Regions from separate parts of the Cernens ardua genome, predicted to be linked through region 4. Evidence: predicted binding sites of a transcription regulator. Region 4 holds the regulator's gene; each other region holds the start of a gene.
The links. Region 4 encodes sigma-54, which starts transcription at its own class of promoters, with help from an activator protein. Its sites were predicted from a motif close to TGGCACNNNNNTTGCTNT; they were not measured.
Positions count from the first base shown of each region.

Region 1: the regulator sigma-54 is predicted to act here: its motif matches at 2,587-2,604, upstream of LMG33818_RS01225 (NCS1 family nucleobase:cation symporter-1).
Region 2: the regulator sigma-54 is predicted to act here: its motif matches at 5,050-5,067, upstream of glnL (nitrogen regulation protein NR(II)).
Region 3: the regulator sigma-54 is predicted to act here: its motif matches at 5,058-5,075, upstream of rutA (pyrimidine utilization protein A).

Region 1 is NZ_JBPCZH010000001.1:245,461-252,895, reverse strand. Features, by position in the region: gene puuE (allantoinase PuuE) at 1-452, opposite strand, end outside; gene LMG33818_RS01235 (aspartate/glutamate racemase family protein) at 558-1,292, opposite strand; gene LMG33818_RS01230 (GntR family transcriptional regulator) at 1,336-2,109, opposite strand; gene LMG33818_RS01225 (NCS1 family nucleobase:cation symporter-1) at 2,696-4,180, shown strand; gene LMG33818_RS01220 (OmpA family protein) at 4,624-5,457, shown strand; gene thrS (threonine--tRNA ligase) at 5,777-7,435, shown strand, end outside.
Region 2 is NZ_JBPCZH010000004.1:282,341-289,775, reverse strand. Features, by position in the region: gene LMG33818_RS09300 (deoxyguanosinetriphosphate triphosphohydrolase) at 1-261, opposite strand, end outside; gene LMG33818_RS09295 (S41 family peptidase) at 470-1,999, shown strand; gene LMG33818_RS09290 (putative quinol monooxygenase) at 2,003-2,218, shown strand; gene glnG (nitrogen regulation protein NR(I)) at 2,385-3,797, opposite strand; gene glnL (nitrogen regulation protein NR(II)) at 3,919-4,974, opposite strand; gene glnA (glutamate--ammonia ligase) at 5,388-6,794, opposite strand.
Region 3 is NZ_JBPCZH010000007.1:46,565-53,999, forward strand. Features, by position in the region: gene LMG33818_RS11790 (NAD(P)-dependent oxidoreductase) at 1-388, shown strand, start outside; gene LMG33818_RS11795 (TetR family transcriptional regulator C-terminal domain-containing protein) at 559-1,257, opposite strand; gene LMG33818_RS11800 (TonB-dependent siderophore receptor) at 1,288-3,459, opposite strand; gene LMG33818_RS11805 (ABC transporter substrate-binding protein) at 3,508-4,668, opposite strand; gene rutA (pyrimidine utilization protein A) at 5,196-6,293, shown strand; gene LMG33818_RS11815 (isochorismatase family protein) at 6,290-7,060, shown strand; gene rutC (pyrimidine utilization protein C) at 7,190-7,435, shown strand, end outside.
Region 4 is NZ_JBPCZH010000001.1:687,827-695,261, forward strand. Features, by position in the region: gene LMG33818_RS03065 (KdsC family phosphatase) at 1-254, shown strand, start outside; gene lptC (LPS export ABC transporter periplasmic protein LptC) at 405-980, shown strand; gene lptA (lipopolysaccharide transport periplasmic protein LptA) at 1,147-1,743, shown strand; gene lptB (LPS export ABC transporter ATP-binding protein) at 1,829-2,554, shown strand; gene LMG33818_RS03085 (GNAT family protein) at 2,593-2,832, opposite strand; gene LMG33818_RS03090 (hypothetical protein) at 2,892-3,023, opposite strand; gene LMG33818_RS03095 (RNA polymerase factor sigma-54) at 3,337-4,776, shown strand; gene hpf (ribosome hibernation-promoting factor, HPF/YfiA family) at 5,013-5,327, shown strand; gene rapZ (RNase adapter RapZ) at 5,847-6,734, shown strand; gene LMG33818_RS03110 (metallopeptidase TldD-related protein) at 6,955-7,435, opposite strand, start outside.

The DNA of each region.
Region 1 (7,435 bases), 440 kb from region 4:
TGCTCGCGTTCAACGGCTTCAGACACATTCTGATAATGAAGCCAGCGGTATCCATGACTCACGATCTCATCACCACGGTTGATCAGTGTTTGTGTTATCTCTGGATTAAGCTCCAGTGCCATGGCGACAGCAAAGGCAGAAATAGGGAGGTGGCGACGATCGAATTCACGAATAATACGCCAGAATCCTGCGCGTGAGCCGTATTCATACAGGGATTCCATACTCATGTGGCGTGCCGGGTAGGATTCGGCTCCAATGATATCCGAAAGAAATGTCTCGCTCCCCTTGTCACCATGGATAACGTTATTCTCACTTCCTTCTTCCACATTAACGACAAATTGCACTGCAATACGTGCATTTCCCGGCCATTTCACTTCAGGAGGTTGACCTGCATAGCCCCGCAGGTCACGTTGGGCGATTAAGGAATGAGGGGGTGTGGCGTTGGCTGTCATGGAGGATCCTGTGTTTATCTATTATTCAAATCATGTGACGAGGGAAGTTGTGTGGCCTGTGTGAGGCCTGAACGGCAATCCCCCATATTATTTGCTGGCGTACTGTTATTTACGTGCCAGATCCTGATAAGGCCCATAGAGTTCTTTTTTCGGTGGCGTTGCACGGTCACCTGTTTTGGCAGGCTTCAGCCCCAAATGCGCCAATCCTTCCAGCTGCTGAATGCCAGCGGCCACGCCATCAATTACTGGAATACCCAGAGTCTTACTAAGTTTTGATGTCAAATCGGCCATACCCGCACAGCCCAGCACAAGTGCATCTATCTCATCTTCCTTGATCGCCTGTTTACATGCATTTAACAGCTGCTGATAGGCCTCTGGCGCAATATCTTCCAATGCAGCAACATCCAATTCACTCGCGCGAAGGCGGGCACAGCACTGATTTAGCCCAGTGTCGCGCAGAATAGCTTCTGCCATGGGAAGCGTGCGAGCCAGTGAGGTCATGACCGAAAAGCGTCGCCCGATGGTGGTGGCTGTCCGCATGGCCGCTTCAGCGATACCCATGACAGGCACAGTGGCTATTTCGCGCGCCGCATGTATGCCAGGATCTCCGAAGCAAGCGATCAGAATGCCATCGGCGCGGGCTTCACGTGTAATCTCGTCCACGATGCGCAGTATACCCGGTACGGCGATCGCTTCCTCAAAGTGACTTTCGAGGGATGGCGCGCCATCCCTGTTGGTGTGCATGACGATTTCGGCTGACTGTGCCGCTTTACAAGCTGCTTCGGCGATCTTTTCGCTCATCGCCTGACTGGTGTTCGGATTGATGACATGAATTCGCATGCTGTTTTGTATCCTGAAGGTCATAATCTTGTTTTGCCAAGGGTCATTCCATGGGGCTTGCGGCTGGGTGGTCGCTGAATAGCGCGCCAAAATCAGGTGTTGCCTGATGCGCTGACGAAAAACGCAAACCTTCAAAAATGTGGCTCAAGTGCGCGTGAATCCACTCGCAGGCCTGTTGTTTCTTTCCATGCTCAAGCAGTGAAGGCAGGTGTTCGTGATCATGTTTACACCCCGGTTGTAGCGGTGTGCCATAGAGCGCGATCAATAGTGAACTTCTGGCCACCAGCTGCGAAATGATGTCGGTCAGTGTGTCATTGCAGCTCATGCTGGCCAGTGCCACATGCCATTTTCCCGAGAGCTGAATGGCTGCCTGCCAACGTCCTTCCTTGAGTGCGCACTGTTCTTCTTGCGTTATATACCTGAGAGAGTTTAGTGACGTTGGTGAGAGCGGTAATTCGAGCGTTTGCAAGGATGCGACTTCGATAATTCGGCGTGCTTCAAAAATCTCTTCGGCTTCTTTAGGTGAGGGCATTGCTACGTGGGCGCCGCGATTCGGAATCAATGTGACCAAACGTTCATGTGCCAATTGCTGAAGTGCCTGTCTGATCACCGTGCGGCTAACATTGAAAGCACGTGACAACGCATCCTCCGGCAGGCGTGTATTAGGCAACAGGCGATGGGTAACAATGGCGTCGGTCAATGCGTGATGAATGAGCTGATCGCGTCGCGGGTGGTCCATCATGTCGGATGCTTCCGATGCTGAACGCGGTGTTTGTTTCAGACCTTTTTCATTCATGACTTTTTCTCGTCTGTTCATCGGAATTACCCTTGAAAGGCAGGTTGAATGGGTATCCACATTGCTATATCTCTTCAATGGCAAATGTTGTGCCAACCGAGCTCAAACTATTGCCCTCACTAAACGCGTTCTTTGGTGGCGCTGATTATTCTTTATGTACTCGCCCTGGCGTTCAATCTGAAGTAATAAGCTTCCATCTTTAGTGTACACGTTATTGTATACAGTGCTGCGTACAAAAGTGCCATCATGGTGCATGCTGCCAAATTTCTGCACCTGGCCGATGCGTCCTGGTATTTGGCATTGCATTATTTGATGCCTGAATAACGACGATGGCGTAAGCGAAGGCTAATCGAAATATCCCTATATTGGGCCGCAGGAGAGAACGATCGAGTAAACGTGCGGGAAGACAGGGGAAAGAGAATGGGAGAGGGAGGGCAAAAAAGCATGGCGGTAACGGTAAGGGCCCACGTTATCCCTCTTTACGAAAGACGTTCATATTGGCATGGGGATTGTATACAAAAATAAAGACGCCCCATGCTCGGTGTTTACCCGTGACATGTCCTGACATGCGCTGCCTCTGACCCTGCCCTGAACCAAGGAGTCACCCATGCCTCAACCTGCTTCATCCATTGTTCATTCACCCGTTGTAGAAACAGATGCGCCACTCACTGCTGTGAACGATGCTCATGCCACCATCCCACCGGGTTACAGCCGCCGCCTCTACAATGATGATTTAGGGCCGGTAAAACAGAAGTGGGGCGCTTATAACATCTGCGCATTCTGGATGTCGGATATCCATAGTGTAGGTGGCTATGTTGTTGCAGCAAGCCTGTTCTCCCTTGGATTGGCAGGGTGGCAGGTTATGCTCTCATTATTGGTGGGCATTCTTATAGTGCAATGTTTTGCCAACCTGCTGGCGAAGCCATCCCAACAGGCGGCAGTGCCTTATCCCGTCATCTGTCGTATATCATTCGGCGTCTTTGGGGCCAATATTCCTGCGCTGGTGCGTGGCTGTATTGCGTTGGTGTGGTTTGGTATTCAGACATTTCTGGCCTCGAATGCGCTGATTATCGTACTGCTACGCGTTTTCCCTTCGCTTGCCTTTCTTGAACACATGCACTTTCTTGGGTTATCTGCCATCGGATGGCTTGGCTTTATGGCGCTGTGGTGTTTTCAGGTACTGGTCTTCATCAAGGGGATGGAAAGTGTACGCAGCTTCATTGATTGGGCCGGACCATTGGTGTACCTCGCCATGTTCATGCTGGCGGGCTGGCTGGTAATAGAAGCGGGGCCGCAGAATCTGCATTTTTCCCTCAGCGACAAGGTGCTTTCACCTGCCATGCAGGGGTGGGAAATGATTGTAGCCACTGCTCTGGTGGTCGGCTACTTTGCGGGGCCGACCTTGAGTTTCGGCGATTTCAGTCGCTATTGCCGTAGCATGAAGGTTATTCGCCGTGGCAACTGGTGGGGGTTGCCGATCAACTTTCTGCTCTTTTCGGCCACCACCGTGGTCATGGTGTCAGCCACATTGCCAGTCTTTGGCAGAATGATCACCGATCCCATTCAGACCGTGGCACAATTGAACGACACAACGGTGGCGTTGATGGGAGCATTGACCTTCATGTTGACCACGATGGGTATCAACATTGTGGCGAATTTTGTTTCACCGGCATTTGATTTTTCGAATGTGGCGCCGCGTTGGGTATCCTTCCGTACCGGCGGCTTTATCACTGCTTTAGGGGCTATTCTGGTGATGCCATGGAAGCTGTTCAATAGCCCTGAACTCATCCAATATACCGTGGGCATACTGGGGGCTGTCATCGGGCCGATCTACGGCATTATCCTGACCGATTATTATCGGGTGAAACATCAGCAGATACATATCGATTCCCTGTACAGTCGCGACCATGGGGGACAGTACTGGTATCGTAATGGTATCAATCCCAAGGCTATTCAGGCACTCGTCCCGGCCATTATTGTTGCGTTGGTCATGACGCTTATACCGGTCGATTCCCTGCATGATTTTGCGATTTTTGGTGGTGGTATCACTGCTGCACTTGTTTATTTTCTGCTGAATCGAGACAGCAACTAATGCGACTTTTGTCGAGGGTTAAGGGGCGAATACCCCTTAATGCATTTAAAACGTGCTAAAATGGGATTTAGCGACTATTCTGTGACAAGTAGCTGTACAGCAGCTGTTGTCGCGATGTGAATCGCCAAGGCCGGGCAATGAGACTTTATGTGGTTCAGAGGTTGTTCGTAAGGTTGAACTACAAAAACATTTCAATTATTTACATTAATAATGATTGAAAACGCTGTTCGAGTATTGCATCATGCAATCGCTTTGGACATCTTTTTAGTCCGTCAGAAGAAATTTGAGGTGTTCCCTGAATGCCTTACGGGCCGAGATGCGAGAATTGGCTTTACTTGCAGTTTGACGTAAGTGAGTTCAAGCGGATTGGTTCGCCTAATAAATTGGAATCGTCACGCGTAGCATTTGTGCTACCACGACGTTGTATCAAGAAGGAGTCTTGCATGAACAAATCTGCGACTGGCTTAGCGCTGGGTTCCGCACTGGTTCTGGGTCTTGCTGGTTGTGCCAGCTCTGACACGGCGCCTACCGATGGCACGGGTTCTCACTGGTATCAGAGCAAAATTGTCTGCGGAATCGCTGGCGGCTTGATCGGTGGTGGTGCTGGCTACTCTGTAACTGGTCACCACGACGAAGGTACCGGTGCAGCTATCGGTGCTGTAGCAGGTGCTACCGCAGCAGCTCTGCTTTGCCATCACAACACACCTGCTGTTGCCGACTCTGACGGCGACGGTGTTCCTGACAACATCGACCAGTGCCCAGGTACTCCTGCTGGCGTTGCTGTAGACGCTAAAGGTTGTCCTTTGGATTCTGACGGTGACGGCGTTCCGGATTACCTCGACAAGTGCCCAGGCACGCCTGCAGGTACCGAAGTTGACGCACAGGGTTGCCCGGTAGAAAAAGCACCTGAGAAACCGACTCTGGTTCTGAACGACATTCACTTTGCTTTCGATTCTTCACGTTTGAGTGCAGATTCCCAGCAGACTCTGAACGTTGTTGCTCAGCGCCTGGTTGCTAACCCTGACGTAGCAGTACGCGTTGAAGGTTACACCGACTCTATCGGTACTCGTGCTTACAACCAGCGTCTGTCTCAGCGTCGTGCTGATGCAGTATCCAGCTACCTGAGCACTCAGGGTGTTGCTGCTAGCCGTCTGACCACTATCGGTTACGGCGAGTCTCATCCGGTTGCTACCAACGCTACTCGCGCTGGCCGTGCACAGAACCGTCGTGTAGAAATCGCTCCAGTTGACACTGGTGCAGATAGCAGCTCCAACTAAGATCAATCCTCTGTATTGATTTTTAATTGGAACTGAAGAGAGGGCGCCTACGGGTGCCCTCTTTTTTTATGCCACCGTTTTTTATGATTCGGTTTTATAACAGGGGAAGAGATTTTTGTTCGAATCAGGAAGTCTTTTGATAACACACATCACCCCGGATCAGGATTGAATTCCACCCATCTAACCTGATAAAGTCTCTCTCCTCAGGACGTTAGCGTACATACGTACAAGCAACGCTTTCTCCTGCTCATTTTCTCTGCATTACCCTCATTCAAGTGCCCCTTGGTATGGTGCACCACTGATGCCCAAAGGAACGAACATGCCCAGTATTACTCTGCCCGACGGCAGTCAACGCAGTTACGATAATCCCGTTTCCATCATGGAAATTGCCGAATCCATTGGCCCCGGCCTGGCAAAGGCCGCAGTGGCTGGTCGTATTGACGGTACATTGGTAGATACCGCCGATATCGTTGATCACGATGCCACCATTAGCATCGTAACGACACGGGATGAAGAAGGGCTGGAGATTGTTCGTCACTCCTGTGCGCATCTATTGGGTCATGCAGTCAAGCAGCTGTACCCTGATGCCAAAATGGCGATTGGTCCTGTCATTGATGATGGCTTTTATTACGATATCGATTTCAATGGCCCTATTTCCTCCGATGATCTGGCAGCCATTGAAAAGCGTATGCAGCAATTGATTGATCAGGACTACGATGTAGAGCGTGTCTACGTGGATCGTGACACAGCCTTGCAGACATTTGTTGATCGTAACGAACCTTACAAGCAGCAGATTGTTGAAGGTATTCCTGAAGGCGATACCATTCGCTTGTATCACCATCAGGAATATATCGACATGTGTCGGGGGCCGCACGTACCGAACACGCGTTTGATCAAGGCTTTCAAACTGATGAAATTGGCGGGGGCCTATTGGCGCGGGGATTCCGACAACCCCATGCTGACACGCATTTACGGTACTGCGTGGCCTGACAAAAAAGCGTTGAAAGCCTATTTGAAACGTTTGGAAGAAGCTGAAAAACGTGATCACCGCAAAATTGCACGCAAACTGGATCTTTTCCACCAACAGGAAGAGTCTCCCGGAATGGTGTTCTGGCATCCCCGCGGTTGGGCATTATGGCAGGCTGTTGAACAATACATGCGTCGCGTTTATTTGCAGGGTGGGTATCAGGAAATCCGTACCCCTCAGGTGATGGATGTGTCCTTGTGGAAAAAATCCGGCCACTGGGATAACTATGCTGACAATATGTTCTTCACCGAATCAGAGAAACGTGAATATGCATTGAAACCCATGAACTGCCCGGGGCATGTTCAGGTGTTCAACTCCGGATTACGTAGCTATCGTGAGTTGCCGATTCGCTACGGTGAGTTTGGCTCGTGCCATCGCAATGAGCCTTCCGGTTCATTGCTGGGTATCATGCGTGTGCGTGCATTTACCCAGGACGACGGGCATATCTTCTGTACCGAAGATCAGATCGAGTCTGAAGTGACGGCTTTTCATACGCAGGCATTGAAGGTCTATAAAGATTTCGGCTTTGATAATATTGCGGTCAAGCTCGCGTTGCGCCCGGAAAAACGTATCGGTACCGAAGAACAGTGGGATCACGCTGAAAATGCGTTACGCTCAGCACTGCGTTCCTGTGGTGTGGAATGGCAAGAGCTTCCCGGTGAAGGTGCCTTTTACGGCCCGAAGGTGGAGTACCACATGCAGGATTCACTCGGCCGTGAATGGCAAATGGGTACGATTCAGTATGATCCCATGATGCCTGTACGTTTGAATGCCCAATATGTGGCGGAAGACGGTCAACGTAAAACACCCATCATGCTGCACCGCGCAATCGTAGGTTCCTTTGAGCGTTTTATCGGTATTTTGATCGAACACTATGCGGGCGCATTGCCGGTATGGTTGTCTCCGGTGCAAGCCGTGGTAATGAATATTACCGACGCACAGGCCGAATAT
Region 2 (7,435 bases), on a different contig from region 4:
CAATCCTTCACCCACCATCATGCCCAATGATCGTCCTACACTACCAACTTCCAGGGAGTGACTTAACCGCGTATGAATATGATCGTTTTCTGCCAGTGGATGAACCTGTGTCTTGCGCCCCAGCCGGCGGAACGAACCGGAAAACACAATACGATCATGATCCTTGTGAAAAGGGGTACGTCCGAGCTCCCCATGACGATCGTTGTGAGGATCACCAATACGAATGGGCGCAAGCAACTGGCTCCACTGCATGACAGACATGAAAAACTCCAACCTGATAAGAAATAACGCCGCCCTCTTCATCGCATCAGCGTTTGAAGCAAGAGGTAGCAACAAGATGACTGAAGTGTACCGTCATAATGCCTCAACGTCGTCACATGGAGACTATATCGGCTGATTGAGTGTATTTTTTAGACGATGGCTAACATTACCGTAAAAAATAACGCTTGCCGATGCTTTCTGTTATCTCATGCAACTTTGTGCTAAACGTTATGGAGACAATAATCGCTGCACAATGCGACTATCTATAAAAATAATATCAAGGCATATGATAATGGCATCTTCCGACTCCATTTCCCCAAATGCATCACCCGACCTCGTTACAACTAATACCTGGCAACACCGAGCAAAAGAACATCTCAACTTTTTCCATAATGATGTCCTTGCCAATCATCCGGGAGCTATAGGTCCCGGTGGACAGAGCTTCATTCATCAAGCTGAGGCTGCTTATCAGCTCGCACAAGATCGTCTAAGAAACGTTCATGACTATGCAGGGTACTACTGGTTGATACAAGGCTATTCAAGTAGCTACAACGATGGTCATCTATATGCACAACCACAGTTTGAGGAAGTATTGCCCGTTCAATGGCCGGGCTTCCTGACCACTTTTACCTCTGCAGGAAAACAGGTGGTGACACATGTATCAGGGATGTCTCCTGTGCCAATGGGAGCCGAGTTGATTTCAGCAGATGGAATCGCAGCAAAAACGCTATATGAAAAGAATGTAGACTCTTTTTTCCAATCACTACCGGTGAATAGTTCACGTTTCCAGCACGGGCATCATCTCTTTCTCGATGAAGGAAATCCCTTTATAGAGCGCCCTAAACAAGCAATATTTTCAATGGATGGAAAGCAAAAAACCATCGACCTGAGATGGCATACGCTGAGGACTGATCAAAAAGCAACATTGTTAGATAAAATCAAAAACCGATTTACACCTACTAGCACCTCACTGACACAATGGAAAAAAGGGCATTGGTGGTTGGCACTCCCCAATTTTTTCCCTGAAACAGAAGAAGAAACAAAAAGCATACAGCAAGCCCTCCAATTATTTCAGGAAGAAATCGATACGATTAAAGCAGCCGAACAGCTTGTCCTCGATCTAAGAGGTAATAGGGGTGGATCAGGGGCCTGGCCAGCTCATGTCGCCGCTATCCTGTGGGGAGAAGCAGCCGTTGAATCTCTCGCTTTAGCAGATAGTATCGATTACCGGGCAACGCCTGAGAATCTAAAGTGGTTCGAGAAAGTCCGTTCAAACATGAGTGAGGCAGGTGTACTGGATGATCAGGTTGACTATTTCCTAAACTTGATCACAGAGGGGCTGCGAGAAGCCTTGCTAAAAGAGGAGCCTTTTTTCATACAAAGGAATGACGCTCCCATCTCAGTACACCCTACCGCACCTCTCGACTTGACCGTCTATGTGCTTACGGATGATGAATGCTTCTCGGCGGGGCTTGATGGTGTGGATATTTTCCGCTCTCTGGGCGCTATTCATATTGGTCGCGAAACGGATGGTGACACGGTATACATGGAGCGTCGTGATGCACTAAGTCCTGATCAACGTCTGGAAATCGGCGTACCCACCAAGGTATGGCGGAATAGATTACGGGCGTCCTGGCAAACCTGGATTCCGAATTTTCCTTATTCAGGCTCATTGGCTGATACACACGCACTACAAGCATGGGTAGAGGGGTTACCAAAGAACCTCAATGGAGTGTAAACAATAAAAAACCATCTCCCAGAACATATTCGACTTTCCAGAGCAGAAACAGGCTGCCACTCATTTGCTGTTATCGAAACTGAAAACCCTCTCATATGGAAAGTGGAGGAAGCGTTCGTCGATAAGTCTTCCTTTGAAGCACACCAACAGAGAACCAAAGCATCGGTATGGGGAAAAGCGACAGCGTCAATCGCGCGCGAGTACACTGTGAGTAAATAAGTAATGACTGGCGCCACAGCCACACAGAAAGACATAAAAAAAGCCTACCGGGGAGGTAGGCTCAAACAGGGATTTTGCAAGGGAACGGGAACATGTTGTTCCCGATAGATAAGACTTACGATACGTCACTTAGTTCCTCACAGAACGAAATTTTTTATCGTAGCCTTTATTCACCATCTGCCAGTTCAGGCAGTAGCACTTTCAGTTTCCGGGTCAGCGTATTACGTCCCCACCCCAACAATTCGGCGGCCTCGCCCTTGCGTCCACCGGTATGCTTAAGCGCCGTTTCGATCAGGATACGCTCGAAATCCGGCCCGGCTTCTTCCAGCAGGTGTGTTTGCCCGCCTGCCAAGGCACGATCTGCCCAGGCTCTAAACGCGCCACGCCAATCGCCTGAAGGAATTTCACCGATATCACCTTCTCTTAGCTCAGGGGGAAGATCTTCCACCAGCACCTCACGCCCGGATGCCATGACCGTCAACCAGCGACAGGTATTTTCCAGCTGCCGAACGTTCCCGGGCCATGGCAAGTTAGAGAGCCGCTGTTCAGCTTCAGGCGTCAGTATTTTAGGTTCAGTGGATAACTCTTTGGCTGCTTCAGCAAGAAAGTGACGCGCGAGTCTTGGGATATCTTCGCGACGTTCAGACAAGCGGGGAATATGAATACGAATAACGTTCAGGCGGTGAAACAAATCCTCGCGAAATTGACCTTCTTCTACCCGCTTTTCAAGGTTCTGGTGTGTCGCCGCGATAATACGCACATTGGCCCGTACAGGCGTATGTCCCCCTACACGATAAAATTCGCCATCCGAGAGTACACGCAGAAGACGCGTTTGCGTATCTGCCGGCATGTCGCCAATTTCATCCAGAAACAACGTACCACCATCCGCCTGTTCGAAGCGCCCTCGACGTTGTGCAGAGGCGCCCGTAAACGCTCCCTTTTCATGGCCGAACAGCTCGGACTCCATCAGATCCTTGGGAATGGCTGCCATATTTAACGCAATGAATGGGCCTCGTGCTCGTGGGCTATGTTGATGAAGGGCTCTGGCAACCCTTTCCTTACCTGTCCCGGACTCACCATTGATCATGACTGTAATATTGGAGTGGGACAGCCGCCCTATTGCTCGGAAGACTTCCTGCATGGCCGGTGCTTCACCAATGATCTCTGTCGTAATGCCTTCCGGTTCTTCCACGGGGGCACTGCGCTCGCGAACGTGTGCAATGGCACGGCGAACGAGAGAGAGCGCTTCGTCCACATCAAAAGGCTTGGGTAGATATTCAAAGGCGCCTCCCTGGTAGGAAGCAACTGCACTATCAAGATCAGAATGGGCTGTCATGACAATGACCGCCGTTTCTGCTGCCACCTCCTTGACTCTGGCCAAGAGCGACAAGCCATCGGTACCCGGCATACGAATATCCGTAATAAGCACTTCAGGAGGATGCTGTTCAATTGCACTCAACGCTTCATCCGCACGTTCAAAGCTACGCACGTTAAGGTCAGGCTGTGCCAATGTTCGCTCCAGCACCCAGCGAATCGCTCGATCATCATCGACGATATAAACGCTTGCTACGTCACTCATGACGACTCCTCACCCTACTTGAATGGTACCTACACAATAGAGGCACCTATTGTTTTCATCATTGACGACAGCGTTCATTGTGCAACCACCGACGCCTCTTCTTGAGATAAAAGATTTCTCTTCAAGACTGCACCATAGGCAGCAACAGCCTGAATTCGGTTCTGCCCGGAATACTGTCACACTCAATGGCCCCCTGATGTTGCCCAAGAATGGACTGGGAAATCGAGAGCCCCAGCCCTGTTCCCTCCTGCCGGCCGGTAATCATGGGGTAGAACAGGGACTCACGCAGGTGCTCCGGGATACCGGGGCCATTATCAATAATCTGTACTTCACACATCAGCTGGTGGCGTTCATTGGAGATACTGAACTTGCGACCCGCTCGTGTTCTCAGCAGTAATCGAGGTGAAGGTGTACCGCTCTCCTCCATCGCCTGCAAGGCATTACGTGCAACGTTCAATACGGCCTGAATCAGTTGTGATTTGTCGCCCAATACATTGGGAAGGCTAGGATCATAATCACGCACAATCTCAACATTGTGGGTTTGAACACTCAATAATGTGTGAACGTGCTCGATGACTTCATGAATGTTGACCGGCATATAATTAGGCAAAGTATTAGGCCCCAACATGCGGTCCACGAGGTCTCGAAGACGATCAGCTTCCTCAACGATAATATGAGTAAACTCGGCCAGTGCAGGGTCGGGGAGGTCACGCTCCAATAGTTGGGCCGCACCACGAATCCCTCCCAGTGGGTTTTTGATCTCGTGTGCCAACCCTCGGGTGAGCACTTTCACTGTCTCGTTACGCGCTGCCAACGCTTCTTCCCTTGCAATGCGCAATAGCAGCTCGATAGGCTCCAGTTCAATCACCAGCTCATCTGCTGAGACAGGGGTTGCCGTATAATCCACTTTGATCTGATCACCATTCGCCAGACTCAATACAGCTTCACGCTGAGTATAGGGGCGCTGCGTTTTCAATGCTTTTTCCAAACGCGTCAGGATCTGACTATCCTGCCCTCCCAGGCAATCCAGAGGTTCACGTTCCACCCGATGAAAGCTGATACCGGTTAATGCTTCCGCCGCCGGATTCAACCAACGGACTCGCAACTGCCCGTCCAACAGGACGACGGCAGTCGTCAAGTGCTCCAACAAGCGTAGGTAGAAGCCATCCATCATCATCAAATCCAGCCAAATTGGTACGTCAAAGTAAGGTCAATGCAAGAAAAATGCCTCGGCGGTCATCCTGTATAACACGGTGCAAGAAACACGCCAGCACAGAGCATACAAGCAATAAAGAGGCTAAAATGAGCCAATTCAACACATTGCCCCCAAGTAAACCTTAGCCCTATGCACCAAAATCGTGCAAGTCAAAAAAGAAAACCCCAGTGTTTCCCAACACCGGGGTTCTTTAACAACAGCTACGTCCAATCGCATCAGGATGAACAAGCTATCAATGTGATAACCGAAGCACAGACATCATCGCAATACCGGATTATCAAAGGCCATGGATTCACCAAACCTTCATTCCCAAGAACCGGTCCCTTTGGGACCAGTCCCTGGATCTTTCCGCAGGTTATAAGCTGAAGTAGCGATTACACGCTGTAGTACAGCTCGTACTCAACAGCACTGGGCACCATGCGAACAGCGTTTACTTCTTCCATTTTCAGATCGATATAGGCTTCGATCATGGATTCAGTAAATACACCGCCTGCGGTCAGGAATTCATGGTCTTCTTTCAGTGCATCAAGTGCCTGCTCCAGACTGGAAGCCACCGTCGGCACCTGGCTGGCTTCTTCCGGAGGAAGATCATACAGGTTTTTGTCCAGCGCATCGCCAGGATGGATTTTGTTCTTGATACCATCGATACCAGCCATCAGCAGTGCAGAAAAGGCCAGATAAGGGTTAGCGGTCGGATCAGGGAAGCGCGTTTCTACACGTTTGGCCTTGGGGCTGGACGTGTAAGGGATACGCAGGGAAGCAGAACGGTTACGGGCACTATAGGCCAACATTACCGGTGCTTCGAAACCGGGAACCAGACGCTTGTATGAGTTGGTAGACGCATTGGTGAATGCGTTCAATGCACGCGCATGCTTGATAACACCACCGATGTAGTACAGGGCTGTTTCAGACAAGCCAGCGTATTCGTCGCCCGCGAACATGTTTTCGCCGTCTTTCCAGAAAGACTGGTGAACATGCATACCTGAACCGTTATCACCTGCCATCGGCTTGGGCATGAAGGTCGCCGTTTTACCATAAGCGTGTGCCACATTGTGGATCACATACTTCATGGTCTGAACTTCATCCGCCTTTTTAACCAACGTGTTGAATTTAACACCAATTTCGTTCTGGCCTGCGTTAGCCACTTCGTGGTGGTGAACTTCAACAGACTGCCCCACTGCTTCCAGCGTGTTGCACATCATTGCACGCAGATCGTGGAATGAATCGACCGGAGGTACGGGGAAGTAGCCACCTTTGACACGCGGACGGTGAGCCATGTTGCCGTCTTCGAAATCTTCGTCGGTCGCCCAGGCGCCTTCTTCCGAAGAGATCTTGAAAGACACTTCATTCATGCTGTTCTTGAATTTGACCTGATCGAAGATAAAGAACTCAGGCTCAGGGCCGAAGAATGCAGTATCACCCAGGCCGGTGCTTTTCAAATAGGCTTCGGCACGTTTGGCGATAGAGCGGGGATCACGCTCATAGCCTTGCATGGTAGCAGGTTCAATGATGTCACAACGGAGTGTAATAGTGGCATCTTCGGTGAAGGGATCCAGATAGGCTGTACCGTCTTCAGGCAACAGAATCATGTCGGATTCGTTGATACCTTTCCAGCCGGCGATGGAAGAGCCATCAAACATCTGTCCGATTTCAAAGAACTCGTCATCAACCGCGGAAGCAGGAATAGTGACATGCTGTTCCTTGCCCTTGGTATCAGTAAAGCGAAGATCGACCCATTTGACGTCATGTTCTTCGATGAGGGCAAGCGTCTTCTCTGACATTGTAGTCTCCAATCACTAACGTATTAACTTGATCGCCTGAAACAGCAGATAACTCACGATGGCATTCCACCGCACAACATCATGCTGACCGACACTGCCGATTAAGGCTCGTGACATAGCGCCTTTAAATCCACACCATGCACCTGAATGACAGGCTTGTATTACACAGTACCCGATACAAACTTGCAGCTTCATTGGCTACATGTCGAATATAACCAGTTCCTGTTACATTTGTCTGGATGCATCACATCATTTGTGACGGATGCTGGTTCATGTGTTCTTTTTTGATGCATGGAGTATGCCAGAATGACGCATTTCAATAAAAAGACATGCCAACTCATTGATTAAAAGAATGATTTGGCTTATACGAAAATCATTCTTTGCTTCCATCGGGCCCATTTCCATAGGAGACACGCCCTTAAAAAAACGGTTTGCACCAAAATATCCCAAAAAAATATTTTTTACGCACCAAAAGCGAACACATTAAAAATATCGCCACGTCTTACTCACCACATGACTGTCTCCGTGTAGCGATTAAATTGTGCCTATTTCAGACTATTGATGCTTAACCTGCTTACACTTTTCCAACATAATGCGCAATAAGCTATGACGAAAGGCTAACTACGCGTACAATATGGCCT
Region 3 (7,435 bases), on a different contig from region 4:
GGCCAATGTGGTGAAAGTGGGGCTGAATTTCATGATTTTCTCTACCATCGAACAAATGGCTGAAGTCTTTACTCTTTGCGAGAAGGGCGGTGTTGACCCGAAAGCCATGTTCGAGATCATGACCAACAGCTTTTGTACCGCACCTGTGCACAAGAACTATGGTTCGATTATGGTGGATAAGGCATATTCACCTGCAGGCGCCCCGATGGGGATCGGTGTAAAGGACAATGACTTGTTTCTGGATGCCGGACAGCATCTTGAGGTGCCGTTGCCCTATGCCTCGGTACTGCATGATCGCTTCTTGTCAGCCTATGCCGCAGGTGACGGCGAGCTTGATTTTACTGCGATTTTCGAACAAGTCAGGCGTAATGCGGGACTGAAAGACTAAACGCTTTGCGCATGTGCCTGATGCTTTGACAAGAGCCCATTGTTTTTCGTGTTCACTCAGGTATTTTGTCCGCTCTGGCATCTTTTACAGCGGTGTATACGTTTGACCTGTAGATAGCCGTGTATTGCTGCATGATTGAATACCGCCTGATTGGATAATCACTCGCATGTCTACAGAGGCCCTGATGGCGAGGCATCGTGTGATGGTTTTGGCGCCAATCCTGCCAGTAGTGTTTGGCGTAGTGTTGCCAACGCAGCGTCAAAAAACTCGCGATCATTCAGGTCTTTGCCGGAAAGTGCCAACATCTGGGGCGTATAGTCCGCGTACTGCTGTGTGGCGGCCCATAGTAGGTAAAAGAGCTGATATGGGTCGACCGGTGCCAATTGACCTTGTGCAATCCATGCGACGACGACGTTTTTTTTAGCCTCCACCACCTGCTTTAACTCTGTTTCCATGAAGTGTTTTATGGTCGGCCCACCGTGCAGCATCTCCATGCAAAATAACCGCGCAGCATCGGGGTTATCCCGCGATGACACCAGTTTCTCGGTCAAATAATGATCAAGAACTTCCATGGCATTTTGTGATTCATCAAATTTCTTCAAGGGCGCGAGCCAATCATCCAATGTTCGCGTTAGTACTGCTGTATACAATTTGCCTTTGGAGGGGAAGTAATAAAGCAGATTTGTTTTGGAAAGGCCTGCTTCTTCGGCGATGGTCTCCAGGCGTGCACCATGCAAACCATGGGATGCGAAGGCCTTAAGCGCAGCAGCCAGAATGGCTTCGCAACGTTTAAGGCTAATGCGTGAATGTTTTTGTTGAGTCGAGCATTTTCTTCGTGCTCGGGGTATTTGTGCTAGCGTCATACTCATACCTCTGTCTTTATATCGTATTGCAGCTTTTTAAAATTTAATGTTTCCTGATAACGTTACCTCTCTAGGCGCACCGATCGCTACGCGTTGGCTTCCACCACTGGACGCATAATAGGTCTTGTTGAACATGTTATTAAAGTTCAATTGTACATGGGTTTGTTTTCCCCCAATGCGTGGATTCCATGCAATGAACATGTCGGCCACCACATAGGCATTCATCTTGAAGGTGTTTTTCGCATCTCCTTGACGGGCACCGATATATCTTACGCCACCACCGAGCCGCCAATTTCCCATCCCCGGCGTAAGATCAAGACTTTTTGCCATGAGCAACCGTACTGAACCGTGCGGTGAGTTGGGGAGTTGATTGCCCACTGTGTCAGGTGTATCGGAAATAACCCTGGTTGAGGTATAAGCATACGACGTGAGTAAGGAGAGAGTGGGCGTTATTTGCCCTGCGAGATTAAACTCGAATCCTTGAGAACCTGCCTTTCCAACTGTGCGCATTATTCCATTATCTGTCACGGCCACATTGTTCTTTCTTATTCGGTAGATGTCGGCACTGGCTGTTAATCTATCAGACCATTGGTGCTTGAGTCCGATTTCATATCCCTTTCCAAGCTCAGGCGCCAAGGCCCCAACCGACTCGGAATTGCCTGCATTGGGAATGAACGACTCACTGTAGCTTACATAGGCAGAGGTACTCGGCGTAATCTTGTAAAGTAGATTGAGGGCAGGTAAAAGCTTTTTGCCCAACGTATCATTGGTCGTTCTGAAAGGGCGTCCCTGACCATCATACTGCTTGAACCATGTATAGCGGGCACCCATGCCCAGAATCCAGTGCGGAGTTAACTGAATACTGTCGCTGGCGTAAAGGCCATAGGTCTTGATCTCATCCAGTCGGTTGCTTTTGGCGTTGTTGAGGGAAGCGGGATCAAATTCCAGTTCACCTTCCTGATCACTGTAAAGATTGGCATCGATTACAGCCGTGCCTACGTATTTATTTAACAGGTAGTCACGCTGGAACTCATGATCCACCCCTACGACCACATCGTGGCGCATCCCCATAAGAAGGGTATGGCCAATGAAGTCAAAGGAAGCATATTGCTCACGACGATCGAAGCCATGATTGGCATCAGCGCGTCTTTTTATATTGCCATTGAGAGGGTTGACGGAGATGACACGGGGCTGACCATCACTATACTGCCGACGAATAAAGGCATACGTCGTTCTCGAGTACCAATGATGACTGAGGCTATGTTGCCACCATCCGGTGACGTTATTGTCATGTCCGAATACATGGCTCCACGGCTCATCGAAACGATGCCTTCTACCGACATGGACGGGCTGGCCTTTTACAAAAAGGGTTCCGCGGTCCATGTCCAGATTATAATGGCTATAGGTATAGGCAAGATTAACGGTATCGTGTTCACCCTCCCATCGTAGACTGGGCGCTATAATCGTACGCCGGTTTTTACCAAATTCTCTCCACGACTTTGTTGCCGTACGATCTGCAATCAATCGATACGCCAGTCCTGTTTGCCCTAGGGGGCCGGTGATATCAACGGTTCCATTGCCTCCACCAAAAGAGCTGGCATTTCCGCTTATTAAAGTACGTGCATGGTACTCGGGTTTTTTGGTTACCAGATTAATGACGCCTCCAGGGTCCTGCTGCCCGCGGAACATGGACGCTGGTCCCATAAGAGATTCGACATGATCTATCGTCGCCAGCGATAGTGTACCCCGCGGTTGGCGTATCCCATCCACCAGAATGGAACCATCCTGATTACTGCCAAAACCACGCTTGACAAAGCCATCCTCAGTACCGCCCATCGAATTCCCCAATGTGATCCCCGCCTGAGAAGCCAAAGCGTCATCGAGCGTATGGCTATTCTGATCTTCAATCACTTGTGACGTAACGACATTAACGGTATGAGGATCATCCAGAAAGGAGACCGGCCGTTTCCCGGCAATACTACTTTGTGTGACCGTATATCCATGCAAAGGAATATACCCCGGCTGTTTACCTTCCACCGTCATGGTATTCAAGTAAGTGGTTTTTTGACTTGAGGCCGCTGTATCCGTTATGGCTTCGGCAAAGCACAGGTTTGCATAAAAGAGTGTTGCGCCAACAAATGTCGCGATGAGAATGACGCGGCGATCACGCTTTTGTGGTGTGATCAGGCGAAAAAAACCATCTTTCATTAGGGGGAACTCTATACATTGATGACGAAGGAGGACAAGACGCCATGATTACTGGTTTATCGAGTGATCACTTTCATGGGGGGATCCCAGGCTCCCCCAATAGATACCGGCGCCAAGTACGGGGGCTGCCGGACCCAACAACGCCCTGAAGGTTTTCATCGGGGATATATCCGAAAAAGTAGAGGGATACAGCCATTTGGCTACCTGCATGAGGTCAACGACTGCATAGGGGCCTTGATGAAGACCGTGCCAAATGACATAAAAACGTTTGTCTTTCACGGCACGTAGCGTTGTCCATCCGGACATGTCATGTGTCAGATCAACCAGTTTTTGCTGTATGTCACTCTCGCTTGCCCCCGGACCGAGACGAATCCCGCGTTGAGCAACGTTCATTCGGGCTGTATTGATCACAACATCGGTAGGATGCCCCAATATCCACTCATTGCTTAAAAGGGTCGCCTTGTCAGAGGGAATGTTATGGGCAATGTTCTTTCCACCAGCGGCGGTCACAATATTATCCATCCCTGTGCGTATATTGGTGCGACAACACTGTGTTTTTATTCCCGGTGTGATGTTAATGAGGACACTGGGATGATGCTTCATGAGAGCAACTCGAGTGGCAATCAAGTGCTGTTGATGTGTAATGATCTGTGTCATCCGGGTTGCCCTTTTTTCATGTCCCAATACACGTCCCAAAAGCGAGATGCTTTTCGCGGGATCTACTAGAGGATATTGGTCAAAATCCACATATATCCAGGGAATCTGCATCGATTGCATGACCTTTGCCAGCGTGGATCCTTCGATGGCACTTTCCTGATTGAGAGGAAGCACCACCAGGTCGGGCTTCATGGCGATAAGTCCCTCACCACTGATATGGGGACTGGGCGCAGGAGAAAGTGCAGGTAGATGTGCCAGGGCGGGCCACGCCTTATTCAGGACAGGCGCAATTTCAGGATCGATTCGAGAGAGAGGGTAATTCCATCCTGCCAATTGATCGGTTGGCCTCGGGGTCAAGGACATGATGGCATAGAAAAAACGGGGCTGGCCCAAAAAGACTCTTGACGGGCGATGATTGAGGGTGACGTGGCGGCCTGCCAGGTCAGTGACCGTCATCGGGTACTGTAGTGTTCCAGCCACTCCCTTGTTCGGTAGTAAATAACATGATACCGATAACAAGCAGAGCATGAGGATGGATAATGCAGTTTTCATACGTCTCCCCGTCATCCTGACAGCCAGCCATTGGAATGGTTTTTTGTTAAAACAGAGGCTTGGTTGCTCACACCCAGCGTGAAAAGTCCAATACATGGAATAGATGATACACTATCACAAACAATAATGATTATCATTTATTTTGTGGTTTGTTTTTTTATTTGATATCACTCTAAAAATTCTGAATCAGGGCGCAGAATTACGTCAGCAATTACATTTTATTTTTGTTGCGTCGGGAAACTAGTTAGCCACATTTCGATGAAGATCCCTCTTTTCGTGCATGAGATGAGCCATTTTGGCGCAAAATTTGACCATCCGGTCTGTTTTTTTTATGCGTATTGGTAAGCATGTTTTCCTATGTGACTGTTTTATCTGAACGAATCCTCGTATGGCATAAAGCTTGAAGTGTTCAAGTGTCGATAGATGATCACCGGTTTATGGACCTCGACTTCTTTCATGCAGAAGACATCAAAGAGGCAGAAAGAATCCTTGAGGTAATCGCCAATTCGAATACCAGGAGCGTCATCATGAAAACAGGGCTTTTCCTTCCCATCGCCAATAACGGGTGGTTGATTTCCAAAAATGCACCCCAGTACAAACCTTCGTTTGATTTATTGAAAAAGATTACCCTCAAGGCAGAGGATAACCATTTCGATTTCGCTGTTGCCATGACCAAATTCAAAGGGTTTGGTGGGGAAACCGAGTTTTGGGATCACGCGCTTGAAACGTTCACCCTTGTGGCAGGCCTGGCCGCCGTGACTTCAAAAATAAAACTCTTTCCGACGGCTGCTACCCTGGTCATGCCGCCTGCCATTGTGGCGCGCATGGCTGCCACTATTGATTCGGCCAGTCATGGGCGCCTGGGACTGAATATCGTGACGGGTTGGCAACGGCCTGAATATTCGCAGATGGGGCTTTGGCCCGGTGATGATTATTTCGCCAAGCGTTACGACTATCTGGATGAATATATTCGTGTGTTGAAAGAGTTGTGCCAGACCGGAAAGAGTGATCTGAAGGGAGACTTCTTCCAGATGGATGAATGTACGGTGAGCCCTCAACCGCAATCAGATATGCCTATCATTTGTGCTGGGCAAAGCGATACAGGGATGGCGTTCTCGGCCCGGCACGCAGACTACAATTTTGTCTTTGGCAAAGGCGTCAATACGCCAACCGCCTTTTCACCGGCAGTCGAACGGATGCGGCGCTTTTCCCAGGAAGCAGGGCGAGATGTCGGGAGTATCGGGCTTTTCATGATTATTGCTGCAGAAACAGAACAGGAAGCCCGCCAACGGTGGGAGCATTACAAGGCGGGTGCTGATGAAGGGGCTCTGAGCTGGTTAACGGATCAGGCTGCCAGGGATACGCGCTCCGGCAAGGATACCAACGTGCGCCAAATGAGTGATCCCACTTCGGCGGTCAATATCAATATGGGCACGTTGATCGGTTCCTTCGAACAAGTGGCGGCCATGCTGGATGAAATTGATGCCATGGACGGTGTAGCTGGAGTGCTGCTCACCTTTGATGATTTTGTAGAAGGTGTTGAAAACTATGGGCAACGTATTTATCCAAAAATGAAGTCTGGTTCTCTGAATTCCCTTGAGACTGAAATGGAGAAAGCTGTATGAGTGATGTCATCCAGAAAGATGCCGTGGAGAAAAAAGTTGTTGAAAATGGCCGTGAAGAAGAGGTCGTTCGGCCCTCATTTACTCCTGAAGGAAAAGGGATTACGTTAACAGCTCGCCCTGAATCATTGGTGATTGACCCTGCATCCACCGCACTGATTGTGGTCGACATGCAGAATGGCTATGCCAGTAAAGGAGGCTATTTCGATCTCGTCGGCTTTGATTTGAGTCATATCGAGTCAGTGGTATCACAAGTCCAGCGCTCGATTACTACCGCCCGTAGTGTTGGCATGCCAGTTGTTTTTTTCAAGAATGGATGGGACGCCGATTATCATGAGGCTGGTGGTGAGGGTTCACCCAACTGGCACAAATCCAATGCACTTAAATATTTGCGTGCTCACCCTGAAACACCGCAAAAGTTTCTCGCCCGTGGTGATTGGGATTTCGAACTGATCGATGCTTTGGTGCCTGAAGAGAACGATATTGTAATCAATAAACCTCGTTATAGCGGTTTTTATAACACGGCATTGGATAGCATGCTGCGCTCACGTGGTATTCGTACATTGATCTTCACTGGGGTGGCGACCAACGTCTGTGTTGAATCGACGATTCGTGACGGCTATTTCCTTGAGTACTTCTGCGTACTTCTTGAAGATGCCGCACATCAGGCCGGTCCGCGTGAAGCGCATGATGCTGCTGTCTTCAACGTTGAAAAATTCTTTGGCTGGGTCAGTGATGTAGATCACTTCTGTGAAGAAGTGAAGAAGTGAAGAAGTGATGAAGTGATGAAGTGATGAAGTGCTACTCATCCTTTCACTGGAGTGATCGGCATTTGGTTCCTTTAAAGCGGATCATTCAAACGCTGTAACATTGTCATTACGTTTTCAGGGAGTCGTGTTATGCCTAAACAGATTGTAGTTCCACAAGGAACATCCGCCCCTTTGGCCCCTTATTCGCCGGGCACTCAGGCTGATGGCATTGTTTACGTTTCAGGGACTTTGCCGTTCGATGAAAATAATGACGTTGTTCATGTCGGCGACCCGGCTGCTCAAACACGTCATGTACTTGAGATTATTAAATCAGTCATAGAGGAAGCGGGTGGCACCATGGATGATGTGACGTTCAATTCAATTTTCGTCAGTGAT
Region 4 (7,435 bases):
TTCCTCTGGTAAAAATAGCTTATTGCGGTGATGACCTGCCGGATCTTGGCGCTATTCAGGCCGCGGGGCTGGGAGCGAGTGTTGCCAATGCCCCTGATTACATTCGGGTTCATGCCAATATCGTGACTGAAAAACGCGGTGGCGAAGGTGCTGTGCGGGAGCTGGCCGATTTGATTCTTCAGGCACAGGGGCATTGGGATAGCGTACTTGCACAATTTATTACACAGGCAAAGCCCAACTGTGCCGCCGGATGACGTATAATTCTTTTTTCGAAAGGGAACTAGTTTCCTGAATGGGCACTCGAATGCTCGGTATGTCGAGATACTCATATGCATAAGGTACATCATGCATGCGCTGAACATGCATTTATTTATCAACACGGTTGATCCTTAAGGATATACAGGATGGCCTGGCTTAAAAACAACGCTTACCGCTTGGGTTTGCTACTGATTATCGTGGTCGCAGGTATTTTTCTTGCCTATATTGATCAGAATACGCAAAGTCTCCAGCAATCGCCGTTACCTCAAAGCGCTGAGGGAACACCTGATCAATATCTGGAAAACGCGCAATTGACCCGATACAACGCGGATGGGCAACCCTATCAGCGCATGGAATCCCCCCGCGTCAGTCACTATGCCAGCAATGGCAGCAGTCAGGCCGAGCAACCACGGATTCAGGTCATCGATAGCTCGAACCGTACGTGGCATATCAGTGGTGATACCGGGCAATTGGATAACGGCGGTAACAATATTACACTCACCGGCCATGCTTTGGCGGTACAACCCGACAATCTGTGGCGAATGACCAGTGATATCGTGCATTACAATCGCCCTCAAGGGCGTGTCTGGAGCAATACTCAAAGCTTCTTTCATCAGGGGCAGCAGGAGACCCAGGGAAGCACATTCCAGGCCTGGATCAACAGTAATCACATGGTGTTGCAGGGAAATGTCAGCAGTAGCTTCAACCCTCAACGTCGTTAACGCTGGAGGTGTCGTGCGTTACCCAATGCGGTATGCCGTATTCACCTCCCTGGCGCCAGCGCTCTAACATTTTCAGGCTAGTGGCCCACGGCCGGTAGTTAACATCGGATACTTCGGCACTAGCCAGTATCCTTTATATCTTTTGTATAGCAAGGAACACTTGGACATGATGCAAGCTCGGTTTATTGCTTCTCTTTTGGTTGCGGGATCCATGGTAGCTGGCTCCATAGCAGCACCTGCACTGGCCGCTGCACCCGATACCAGCCTCCCCATTCATGTCGTTTCAAATCAGTTGACCGCTGACAACAACTCCAAGGTAGTTACCTACACCGGAAATGTTCATGTCACCCAAGGTGGCCTTACTCTTGATGCGGATCGCGTTAATCTTTATTTGGATAACAGCAATAATCTGGTTCGCGTCAAAGCCACGGGGACAGCCAATAAACGTGCCTTTGTGCAGCAGGCGGCCACAGCGACAGCTCCGTTGATGCGTGGTTGGGGTAACGTTATCAACTACTGGGTTACCCAGCATAAAATGGATATGCAGGGCAACGCTGAGCTACACAGGGGAACAGATACCTTTACTGGCCCCTTCGTTGAATATTACATCGACAGCCGTCGGGTCAACGCGAATGGCAGTGGCAACAATGCCAAGGGCGGTAGTACGGGTGATGCCTCCAACAGCACTAGTGGACGTGTCAACATGACCTTTACGCCTTCATCCAATGGCCAGAGCAAAACAGGCGGCTCAAGCCAAAAGTAGAACAGGCACAACTGAATCAGCTATACGCAAAAGCAGTAAAAAGCGGCAAGAGCAATAGCAGCCCATGCACCGGAGTCTTTGATTGATGAAAACACTGCACGCCTCGCACCTGGTAAAAAGTTTCAAAAAACGGCGCGTTGTACAGGATATTAGTCTGAATATCAGTCAAGGCGAGATCGTCGGACTACTCGGCCCCAACGGCGCAGGTAAAACGACCTCTTTTTACATGATCGTCGGGCTGATACAGGCAGATGCCGGCCATGTCGCTATTGATGACAAGGACTTGAGCAATGCCCCCATGCATGTGCGTGCACGTGCAGGCATCGGCTATCTCCCGCAAGAGGCCTCGATCTTCCGCAAATTGACGGTCACCGACAACATCCTCGCCATCCTCGAAACCCGCAAGGATCTGAATCGTCAGCAACGTCTTGACAGGATGGAGCAGCTGCTGGCCGAATTCAGCATTGAGCATATTCGCAACAACCGCGGCATGAGTCTATCTGGTGGCGAAAGGCGTCGTGTCGAAATCGCCCGCGCCCTTGCGACTGAACCTGCTTTTATCCTGCTGGATGAACCCTTCGCCGGGGTAGACCCCATCTCGGTCAATGAAATCAAAGGGATTGTACGTCAGTTACGCAACCGTAACATCGGTGTACTCATCACTGACCACAACGTGCGTGAAACGCTGGATATCTGCGATAATGCTTATATTGTCGGTGAAGGTAAAATCATTGCTGAAGGCGATGCAGATGCGATTCTGGCAAATCAGCATGTTCGTGATGTCTATCTTGGGCAGGACTTCCGCCTCTAACGTGCTTTATTGCGCATAAAATAGAGGCATCGTGTTAGTCAGTTACACAATACGTACCCTACTCTCCATGGCGTTTTTACGTAGGCCAGAGCGCATGACTGTGCATGCGCCCAGCCGCAGAAGCGAATATGGTTGCCCTGCCCATCCAGGGAGAAACGCCTGATCGCAGTAAAGCTCAGATGAGCATAATAGCCCAACACTTGCTCGTTCTGTTCATTCACCTCTACGCGTGTAGCCCTTTGAGCCTTTATCGCATGTCGAGCAAGCGATACCTCCATACCAGTGCCATGTACTTCCAGGCGCCAGGAACAGCACCTTGGCGTTACCGTCTTTCACATTACAACATCCCTATAAGCTCCCCTGCCCCCCTAAAGACCGTCAATGCAACCCTGTTGAAATACTGATTCAGAATAATCAGCCTCAATTCAGCAAGATCATGCTGCGCCAGAAAATGAAGTGTCATACGCACCAAAGACTCTCAAGTCCGTATTAGCGACTGATAGTCTGCATTACCTGCGCCCTCGATTTGCATACGTTGGCCTTACCGCTCATTTCATCCAGTCACCACATATATTTACAAGGTGGAAACCTGCCAGTGAGCCTGCTTTTCAAAGGAATAAAATTTTCAAAACCATAAAATATTAGCCATATTATTTCAATATAATCGTTTTTTTAGTAGTGGCATAATAATTGCTATCAATTTATATTTTTCGCTTGCACACAAAGGAATAGGCGGTATAGCGTTAGAGGTATCGACTGATTATTTTGATAGATACCCGACCATGATGAAATCTTCACTCCAACTTCGATTCGGTGCTCATTTAACCATGACGCCGCAGCTTCAGCAGGCTATCCAGCTGCTGCAGTTGTCCACGCTTGAGTTGAATCAGGAGATTCAGACTGCACTCGAAAGCAATCCCATGCTCGAACTGGAAGAAGACTTTTACGATGCCGAAAGCAGCGAAGAGCCTTTGACCAATGAAGAAGGGGAATGGTCGAGCGATATCCCTGAGGAGCTGGCACTGGATAACGACTGGAGCGATACCTTCCAGGATGCAACGCTTGCCAGCATCAGCAGTGGCAGTGGCGTGTCAGACAATACGATGGATCACGAACGAAATGCGAGCAAGGAGACACTTTACAGTGTCGTACAACGCCAGATCGAGCTATGCGATTTCGATGATACAGAGCGTGCCATTGTCGAAACATTATTGGATAGTTTGGATGAAAACGGTTACTTGCGTGCCAGCACGACGGATATTGAACAGAGCCTCAAACAACAGGATGTCGTGAATGCTAACCTTGCACGCATTGAAAACGTTCTGACTGAGCTGCAGTCGCTTGAGCCAACCGGTATTTTTGCACGTAACCTGCAAGAGTGTCTGTTGCTACAACTTGAGACACTGCCTGCCGATACAGCCAATCTGGCACAGGCAAAGCGGCTCGTTCGCCAGTTCCTTGAGCCGCTGGCAGCGTGCGATATGAAACTGTTGAAACGCCGTCTGGGGCTGAATGAGCAGGCGCTGGAACATGTTATTGCGTTGATCCGTGGGCTGGACCCTTACCCAGGACAGCGCTTCACCCATCATACTGATAGCTATGTGATCCCTGATCTGACGCTGGCTTATCATCGTCGCTCGGGGTGGCACGTCGAGCTTAATCCTGACGCCCTTCCCCGAGTGCGTATTCAACCCGATTACGCGGCACTGGTACGGCGGGCGGATAAAAGCGATGACAACACTTTTCTCAAACAACATCTTCAGGAAGCACGCTGGCTACTTAAAAGCCTTTCCAGCCGCAATGAAACGTTACTGAAAGTAGGACGCGAAATCTTTATTCGTCAACGTGATTTCATTGAAAAAGGGGAAGAAGGTATTCGGCCGTTGATTCTTGCCGATATCGCGGAGGCAGTAGGGATGCATGAATCGACTATCTCCCGCGTGACGACCAATAAATATATTCACACACCACGCGGTGTGTTTGAGCTGAAATACTTTTTCTCCAGCCATGTGGGGCAGGATAATGAAGCACACGCCAGTACCGCTATTCGGGCACGCATCAAAAAGCTGATCAATGAAGAGCCTGCACGGCGACCATTATCGGATGCCAGCCTGGTCAATGCATTGGCAGAAAGCGGCATCATGGTGGCACGGCGCACTGTTGCCAAATACCGTGAATCCATGGGTATACCTGCTTCCTCCGAGCGTAAACGACTCGCCTAGAAGCGGTATAATCATGTCAGGTTGCATACAGACCAGGCCGTTATAACCGTATGACATCAATAAGGCCTGTATTTAATCTAAAATGGTTCTTGTCGTCTTCATGACGAACAGATTACAGTGAGAGAGCGACATTCAATAAGACAGGTTCTTTTATTTCGAGTCGTTTATTGAAAAGCACATACATACGTTTAGAAGCTGTTACGTCAACAAGGTGCCACGCCACCAGGAGGCAAGTCATGCAACTGAACATCACTGGCCATCACATCGAATTGACCGAAGCCCTTCGCGGTTTCATCCAACAAAAACTGGCCCGCCTAACGCGTCACTACGACAATATCGCCAATGTGCAAGTTACACTCTCGGTTGAAAAGGGAAGAAAGCAGGCCGCCTGCCTCTTGAATGTTGCCGGCAAGGATCTGCATGGTGCTGATGAGCGCGGTGACATGTATGCTGCTATCGACTCGTTGATTGATAAAATGGACAGGCAACTCGTTAAATACAAGGAAAAAGTGCAGGCGCATTCAAAAGGCGTGGGCTCCCTGGGGCTTTGATCATTAGGGCCATACGTACTGGAAGCGTATTTATTTAGCCATGATTTTGACTTGTCGAACAATTCGCACTTTTGAATGTTTGCTGGCATCCATGGCATGCAATAGCATATTTCCAACGCAACACGCCTGCGGGCGTGTTGTTTTAGGTCACCTTCGTTACTCTTTTTCATGCTACGTCCATAACTTCTACCGATGGTGTCTGAACGGTCACTCTTACTTTAACCATTAGCCCTTTTTAACCTTTAGCCCGGCCTGCTATATTCACTACTCCCATTACAATCCTATCGTTCTGTACATTTATATTCCCAACAGGAAGACCAAGAAGGTACTTTTAACCATCCTGTCACAAAAGGTCAGGTATGCTAGTACTCATCGGGCCCGTCAATGATCATCGATATAGAAACACCATCAGTAAAATAGGTATTTTATTTCCAAAAGCGTGTCCATGCAGATTACACTTGGGCCTCAGAAGTTAATAATTCGTAACATTCTTAGGTATTTTATAAGGACTTATCACTCATGCAGGTGGTTATCATCAGCGGACGTTCCGGATCGGGCAAATCCATTGCGCTACAAGCGCTGGAGGATCTCGGCTATTACGCCATTGATAATCTACCCTCCATGCTACTGATCGCATTACTCGATGAGCTGCAAACCAATTCGCCAGAGCGCACTAAAGTGGCCGTGAGTATCGATGCACGCAATGTACCCGAAGCTCTGGTACGCCTGCCCGAACTACTCGAATTTCTGGAGCCTCGAGACATCGATATACAGGTCATTTATCTGACGGCTGACCCTCGCCAACTGCTCGAGCGCTTTTCCGCAACACGCAGACGCCATCCGCTGACGCTCGGCACAGAAATGACATTGACAGAGGCAATCGAAACCGAGGAGAAATATCTCTCCCCCATTCGGGATCTGGCAGCGCTCATCATCGATACCAGTAATCTCTCTGTACATGAATTGCGTTCACGCATGGCCGAGCAAGTGGCCGCCCACGCGCAGAATCAGATGACACTCAGCTTCGAATCATTCGGTTTCAAACATGGTGTTCCCCATGATGCGGACATGGTCTTTGATGCACGTTGCCTACCCAATCCGTATTGGGATATAACCCTAAGGGAATTTACCGGCCGTGACACACCCGTCATCGAATTTCTGCAAAAAACACCGGAAGCGGATCGCATGGCACGGGATATCATTGACTGGTTGGAGCGCTGGTTGCCCAACTATATGTCGACACATCGTAGCTATTTTACGGTGGCAGTGGGCTGTACCGGTGGGCAGCACCGTTCTGTCTATCTGGTGGAACAGCTTGCTCGCCACTTCGCTGAAGAGTATCCGTCGGTCCGCTTGCGCCATCGGCAGCTCAAACTGCAACAGAAGATAGATACACATCACGCTTAAGATAGAAGGTAGAAGGTAGAAGGTAGAAGGTAGAAGGATAAGCAATCACCGCCCGTCAGTTGCATGCCCTACCCATCATTACCCGCTATTATTGTTGTAGCGCTTACTACTCACGGCTCTACGACTAAGCTTACTACCATTCTGCCCTTCTGAATGTTTCTGATCTTTTACTGCTTTGCAGTCCTCCACTACAATATTACTGCCCCGATACGAGCACTCCTTATCCAGCCACCGTCATCTCTCGGATGAGCCAGCTACCAGTGTGGGTGCCCCCGCGAGTATCAACATCACTACCGACTGCTTGCAGGCCGCCCAACATCTCTTTCAGATTGCCTGCGACCGTAAATCCTTCGATGGGGTACTGGATTTTGCCATGCTCCACCCAGAAGCCTTGTGCACCACGTGAGTAATCGCCGGTCACCAGATTTACCCCCTGCCCCATCATCTTTGTAACCAACACGCCTTTCCCCATGCGCTGCAACATCTCTTCTGCGGATATGGCAGGTGCCAAAACGCGTAGATTATGGGCGCCATCTGCATTGCCTGTCGTCGGCAGTCCCAACCGGCGACCACTGTAAGTGGAAAGCAGATAACTGGCGATGCACCCCTGATCAATGAAAGTATTATTTTGGGTACACACACAATCGCTATCGTAATATGTGCTGGCCCAGCCCCCTTTTTCGTGGGGACGTTCTACAAGC